Regions from separate parts of the Dactylosporangium salmoneum genome, predicted to be linked through region 1. Evidence: riboswitches for the same ligand, from Rfam matches in the RefSeq annotation. Region 1 holds a riboswitch; the other holds the start of a gene.
What was found. Region 1 has a riboswitch for thiamine pyrophosphate ahead of thiS (sulfur carrier protein ThiS). Riboswitches for the same ligand answer to the same signal wherever they lie in the genome.
Positions count from the first base shown of each region.

Region 2: linked by a shared signal. The riboswitch ahead of ABD352_RS23710 (ECF transporter S component) and the one ahead of thiS (sulfur carrier protein ThiS) in region 1 are both predicted to bind thiamine pyrophosphate.

Region 1 is NZ_BAAARV010000004.1:359,742-363,133, reverse strand. Features, by position in the region: gene thiD (bifunctional hydroxymethylpyrimidine kinase/phosphomethylpyrimidine kinase) at 1-410, opposite strand, end outside; gene ABD352_RS02630 (thiamine phosphate synthase) at 493-1,008, opposite strand; gene ABD352_RS02625 (thiazole synthase) at 1,002-1,766, opposite strand; gene thiS (sulfur carrier protein ThiS) at 1,759-1,962, opposite strand; TPP riboswitch at 1,961-2,071, opposite strand; gene thiO (glycine oxidase ThiO) at 2,097-3,134, opposite strand; gene thiE (thiamine phosphate synthase) at 3,131-3,392, opposite strand, start outside.
Region 2 is NZ_BAAARV010000034.1:45,833-49,224, reverse strand. Features, by position in the region: gene ABD352_RS23720 (acyl-CoA dehydrogenase family protein) at 1-638, opposite strand, end outside; gene ABD352_RS23715 (alpha/beta fold hydrolase) at 703-1,533, opposite strand; TPP riboswitch at 1,586-1,700, shown strand; gene ABD352_RS23710 (ECF transporter S component) at 1,780-2,352, shown strand; gene ABD352_RS23705 (ABC transporter ATP-binding protein) at 2,364-3,392, shown strand, end outside.

The DNA of each region.
Region 1 (3,392 bases):
TTCGGCGTGACCACCGCGGCGTGCGGGAAGAGCAGTTCGAGGTACGCCCGCTCGGCGTCGGCGGTGAAGAGCCGGTCGCCGGAGGAGGCCACCAGCACCGGGTCGACGACGAGGTTGGGCAGCCGTTGCGCGTACCGGGCGACGAGCGCGACCGTCTCCGGGGTGGCCAGCATGCCGGTCTTCACCGCGGCCACGGGCAGGTCGTCGAGGACGGCGTCGAGCTGGGCGGCGACGAAGTCCGGGGCGACGGCCGAGATGCCCCGCACCCCGGCGGTGTTCTGCGCGGTGAGCGCGGTGATGACGCTGGTGCCGAAGACGCCGTGCGCGGCGAAGGTCTTGAGGTCGGCCTGGATGCCGGCGCCGCCGCCGGAGTCCGAGCCGGCGACCGTAAGTGCCACCGGTGGGTTCATGCAACCTCCGCTTCGCTCCGGTTGCCTGAACTTTGCAAGCTGAGCCATTGATGAGTGGCCCCTCCGCTGCGCTCCGGACCACTCATGCGGCCAGCAGCTCCTTCACCAGCCGGGCCGGGTCGTCGGACCGCATGACGGCGCCCATCACGGCGACGCCGGCCGCGCCCTCGTCGAGGCAGTCGCGGACCCGGGCCGGGGTGTCGACCCCGCCCAGCGCGTACACCGGGACGGGCGCGACCTGCGCCATGCGGCCGAGCGCGGCCAGGCCGAGCGGCGGGCCGTAGCCGGGCTTGCTGCGGGTCGGGTAGATGGGCGAGAGGGTGGCGTACGTGACGCCGTCCGCCGCGGCCGCCAGCAGGTCCTCCAGTCCGTGGCACTTGCGCAGGACCGGGTCCTCCTCCAGCAGCAGCCGGCCGCCGACCTGGTCGAGCACGTTGCGCACGGTGCTGGCCAGCTTGAGGCGCCGCCGCGGCGGCAGGTCGTGCTCGCGCAGGACCACCTCCCGGGCGCCGCCGTCGACGGCCATGGCGATCACGTCCTCGAGGGGCCGATCCGCCAGGTGCCGGTCGGTGAAGATCAACAGGCCGGGCTCTACCACGGGAGGCCTTCCATCGGGCTGGACGCGGTCGCGTGCGTGCGGCGGGGGATGCGGCCGGCGAGGTACGCCAGCCGGCCGGCCCGCACCGCGAGGCACATCGCCTCGGCCATGCGGGCCGGGTGCTCGGCCCGGGTGACGGCGGAGGCGAGCAGCACCCCGTCGCAGCCCAGCTCCATGGCCAGCGCCGCCTCGGAGGCGGTGCCGATGCCGGCGTCGAGGATGACCGGGACGGTGACCTTCTGCCGGATCAGCGCGATGTTGTGCGGGTTGCGGATGCCCATCCCCGAGCCGATCGGCGCGCCGAGGGGCATGACGGCGGCACACCCGGCGTCGGCGAGGCGCTGGGCGAGCACGGGATCATCCGAGGTGTACGGCAGGACGACGAACCCGTCCGCCACCAGCTGGGCGGCCGCGGCGACCAGCTCCACCCCGTCGGGCAGCAGCGTGTCCTCGTCGCCGATCACCTCCAGCTTCACCCACGAGGTGCCGAAGGCCTCGCGGGCCAGGTGGGCGAGCTTGACCGCCTCGGTCGCCGTGTAGCACCCGGCGGTGTTGGGCAGGACCCGCACGCCGCACCGCTCGATGACGCCGAGCAGCGACGGTGCCGCCGGGTCGAGCCTTCGCAGGGCGACGGTGACCAGCGCGGTGCCGCTGGCCCGGATGGCCGCCTCGAGCGCGGCGTGGCTGCTCGCCCCGCCCGTCCCGAGGATCAGGCGGGAGCCCAGCTCCTCCCCGGCGATCGAAAGCCCGTCAGCCACCCTGCACCGCCGTCAGCACCTCGACGTGGTCGCCCTCGGCGGGGCGGGTCTCGGCCCAGCGCGTGCGCGGCACGACGTCGCCGTTGAGGGCGACGGCTATGCCCCGGGCGTCGTCGCCCGCAAGGGTGCGGACCACGTCGGCGACGGTGATGTCATCCGCGACGGTCGACTCGATGGTGTTGACCACGAGGTGCATACGGCTCACTCCTGACTCCCTGCGCCGGCATGACCCGGATCAGGTTCGACGGTCGGGGGCTCACAGCCCCCCTCTCAGCCCGGTCACACCGGACTCCCGTGGGGTACGCCTCGACCATAACGCCGCGATCGGCGTCAGGTAAAGCGGGTCGCCCCGAACGCGGCGAGGCTCACGCCGGTCGTTCCGCGCGTCGCCAGGTCGGCGATGGCCTCGGCGGTGACCGGCGCGAGCAGCACACCGTTGCGGTGGTGCCCGGTCGCGACCAGGGCGCCGCCCGGCAGCCGGCCGAGGACCGGCGCGTTGTCCGGCGTCCCCGGGCGCAGGCCGGCGAGGGTCTCGGCCAGCGCCAGCTCGGCGACGCCGGGCAGCAGGTCGGCGGCCGGGCGCAGCAGGTCGAGCACCCCACCCGCGGTCACCGTGCGGTCCTCGCCGCGCTCCTCCTCGGTGGCCCCGACGACCAGTTCGCCGTCGGACCGCGGGACCAGGTACACGTGCCGGCCGTTCGCCACGCCGCGGACCACGTGGGTCAGCAGCGGCTCCGGGCCGCGCAGCCGCAGCAGCTGGCCCTTCACCGGGCGGACGGGCAGCCCGGTCAGACCGGCCGCGGAGGCGCCGGTGGCGACGATGGTGGGCTCGTGCGGTACCGCGGCCAGGTCTTCGATCTTCTCGGCGGCGAAGCGAAGGGGCAGGCTCCGCAGGGCGCGCAGCAGCAGCCGGGGGTCGACCTGGTGGTCGCCGGGGGCGAACGCGCCGCCGCGCACCCTCGGGGACAGCAGCGGCTCCCGCTCGCGCAGCTCGCGGCCGGTGAGCGGCTCGATCGGCGCCCCGGCCCGCCGGTAGTAGCCCACGAGGCGGTCGATCTCGGCCTGGTCGTCCCCGGTGAGCGCGACCAGCAGCGTCCCCTCGGTGCGGTAGCCCAGCGTCTGCCCGGTGCGCGCCTCGACCCGCGCGGCGAAGCCCGGCCAGCGGCGCATCGACGCGGTCATGAGCTCCTGCAGGGCCTCCTCGCCGAAGTTGGCCTCGGCGGTCGGGGCGAGCATGCCGGCCGCGACCAGCCCGGCGCCGCGCGCGGGGTCGGGGTCGTAGACGGTGATGTCGGTGACGCCCCGCTCGAGCAGCTCGAAGGCGATCGCCAGGCCGATGATCCCGCCCCCGACGATGCCGGCGCTCATCGGGTGAACTCCATGGCCGCCGCGTAGGGGTCCTCGGCCCCGCTGACCGCGCCGACCACGGCGACCGCGTGCGCGCCGGCGGCGTAGAGCTCCCCGGCCCGGGCCGCGGTCACCCCGCCGATGGCCACCACCGGCACGTCGACCGCCTCGGCGACCGCGCGCACCCCCTCGGGGCCGATCGCGGCCGGCAGCCCGGCCTTCGTGGTGGTGGCGAAGGCCGGCCCGACGCCGAGGTACGAGGCGCCGTCGGCGACCGCG
Region 2 (3,392 bases), on a different contig from region 1:
AACAGCGTGGCCAGGGTGCCGTTGGTCGCCCACAGCTTCACCCCGTTGAGCAGGTAGTCACCCTCCGGCGTCGGTACCGCGGACGTGCGCAGGTTCGCCGGGTAGGAGCCCACTTCGGGCTCGGTGAGCAGGAAGGCCGACACCTCGCCGGCGGCCAGCCGGGGCAGGAACTCCCGCTTCTGCTTGTCGGTGCCGACCAGCTTCAGCGGCTGCGGCACCCCGATGGACTGGTGCGCCGACAGCAGCGCGCCGATCGCCGGGCTGACCGAGCCGGTGAGCATGAGCGCGCGGCAGTAGTCCAGGTTGGTGAGGCCCAGGCCGCCGTACTTCTCGTCGATCTTCATGCCGAAGGCGCCCAGCTCCCCGAGGGAGCGCAGGACCTCGTCCGGGATGCGCGCGTCGCGCTCGATCTGCTGGCCGTCGACTTCGGCCGAGAGGTACGCGGCGAGCTTCGCGCGGAACTCCGTCCCGCGCGCCTCGGCCACCGGGTCGAGCTCCGGCAGCGGGTCGATGAGATCGAGGCGGAACCGGCCCAGGAAGAGCTCCTTGCCGAAGCTGGGCTTCCTCCACTCGGTCTCGCGACTCTCCTCGATGACCTTGCGCGCCTCCCGCTCGGCGCGCACCGACGTGGAAACCATGGCCACCCCCAGGTGATCGGGCCTACAAGCCAGGTTATTACCCGCGGGTAGGGTGCGCTATGCCTCAGCCGAGCGAGCGGGCCAGCACGGCCGCCGCAACCTCGGATGGCGCCTGATCGGGAATCCAGTGACTGATGCCCGCAAGTGGGACGAACCGGTAGTCCGCGGCCACGTGCTCGGCGCAGGCGCGGGCCGCCGTGGGGCCGACGGCCAGGTCGCCGTCGCTCCACAGGTACGTCGTGGGCACCTGGCACGGCCCGAGCCCGACGAGGTCGAGGGGGCTCATCGCGCGGTACCAGTTCAGCGCCGCGGTCAGCGCCCCCGGCTCCAGCAGCGGCCGCACGTAGCCGTCGACCGCCTCGGCGGACAGGCCCGAGCCGTCGAACAGCCGGCGCAGGCGCCGCGCGTCCTCGGCGAGCAGCCGCTCCTCGGCCACGCCGGCCTGGCGGAACAGCTTGATGTAGCCGAACCGGGCCTTCTGGTCGGGATCGGTCGAGGTCGCGTGGGCGCTGGCGTGCGGGTGCGGCAGCGACACGGCGGTGAGGGTGCGCACCCGCTCGGGGTGGCGCAGGGCCACGTTCCAGGCGCACACCGCCCCCCAGTCGTGCCCCACCAGGTGTACCGAGGCAAGCCCCAGCGCGTCGAGGACCGCCACCACGTCCAGGGCGCACTCCGTGATCCGGTAGGCCTCGACCGCCTCGGGCCGGGCCCCCGGCGAGGTCCCGCGCTGGTCGAGGGCGTAGGTGCGCAGGCCGGCCGCGTGCAGGTGCGGGGTCACCGCCGCCCACTCGCCGCTGTGCTGGGGGAAGCCGTGCAGCAGCAGGACGGGCTCGCGCCCATCCGCCGGCCCACCTTCGACCACGTCGAACGTGAGATCGCGCGCCGTGATTTTCATGACCCGAGCCTACGAGCGAAGAAGATTCACTGTTACCTTCAGGGAACAACTGCACATCCGACAGGGGAGCGCACAGCGCTGAGAGTGTGACCGCCGGACCACGGCGGCGCAGACCCTCGAACCTGATCTGGGTAATGCCAGCGCAGGGAGTTCGGTCACCTCACGCCAGTCGTCACGTCGTCCATCCGTGGTCGCGTGGCGTCGCGTCTCCTTCTGGTTCACCCCCGAACTAGGAGGCATCTCGCAATGCAGACACGTTGGCGCACCGTCGACATCGTCGTGGCCGCCGTCATCGCCGTGGCCTTCGCCGCCGTCTTCTACGCCTGGAACAACCTGTGGGCGGCGCTGAACGGCTTCGCCCTGCCGTGGCGGGCCGCCATCTACGGCGTGTGGCTGATCCCCGCCGTGCTCGGCCCGCTTGTCGTGCGCAAGCCCGGCGCCGGGCTGTTCGTCGAGCTCGTCGCCGCCACCATCTCCGCCGTCATGGGCTCCCCCTGGACCTTCACCATCATCGCGTCCGGCCTGGTGCAGGGCATCGGCGGCGAGTTCGCCTTCGCGGCCACCGGCTACCGCCGCTTCGGGCTGGTCAACGCCGTGGTCGGCGGCGCACTGTCCGGCGCCGGGGCGGCGCTGATGGACCTGGGCGTCCTGCAGTACCTCCCGCCGATGACGACCGGCCAGCGCTGGACGTACGCGATCCTGGTGATCGTGAGCAGCGCGGTGATCGCGGGCGCGGGCAGCTGGGCCCTGCAGCGGGCGCTTTCCCGCACGGGCGTGCTCGACCGCTTCCCGTCGGGCCGGGAGCGCGTCGCGGTCTGATACGCACAGCAATGGGTTCCGTCGAGTTCCGCGGGTTCGGTTGGCGGCACGCCGGGCGCAAGGCCTGGGCCGTGCGCGGCTTGGACCTGCGCATCGAGCACGGCGAGCGGGTACTGCTGCAGGGCGCCTCGGGCGCCGGCAAGAGCACCCTGCTCGCCGCGCTCGCCGGCCTGCTCGCCGAGGACTCCGGCGAGCAGGAGGGCGAGGTCCTCGTCGACGGCCGCCCGGCCCGCGAGGCGCGGGCCGGGACCGCGATCGTGTTCCAGGACCCGCAGACCCAGCTGGTCATGCGCCGGGCCGGCGACGACGTCGCCTTCGGCCTGGAGAACCGGGGCGTGCCGCGGGCCGAGATCTGGCCGGCGGTCGACGCCGCCCTGGCCGCCGTCGGCTTCCCGTACGGCCGCGACCGCGACACCTCGGCGCTCTCCGGCGGCGAGCAGCAGCGGCTGGCCATCGCCGGGGCCATCGCCCTGCGCCCCGGCCTGCTGCTGCTCGACGAGCCGACCGCGAACCTCGACCCGGAGGGGGCCCGGCTGGTGCGCACCGCCGTGACCAAGGCGCTGGCCGACCTCGACGCCACCATGGTGCTCGTCGAGCACCGGGTCGAGGAGGCGCTGGCCCTGGTCGACCGGGCCGTCGTGATCGGCGAGCACCCGGACGCGGTGTGGGCGCCGGGCGCCGCGCTGCCGGCTCGCAAGGCCGCCGCCGCGCCGGGCGGGCCGCTGCTGCGCGCGCAGGGGCTGGTCCTGCCGCACACCGGCACGGTCGTCGACGAGGAGGTGCTGGCGGGCCAGGCCCTCGCGGTCGAGGGGCCCAACGGCGCCGGCAAGACCACCCTGGCCCTGCTGCTGGGCGGGCTGGCCCGCCCGGCCGGCGGCCGGGTTTCGGCCGCCGCCGAGCTGGCCGGCCGGGACGCCGCCCGCCCGCCGCACCGCTGGCGGGCCGGACGGCTGGCCGGACGGATCGGCTCGGTGTTCCAGAACCCGGAGCACCAGTTCGTGACCGCGACCGTGCGCGAGGAGCTGGCCCTGTGCGGGGCG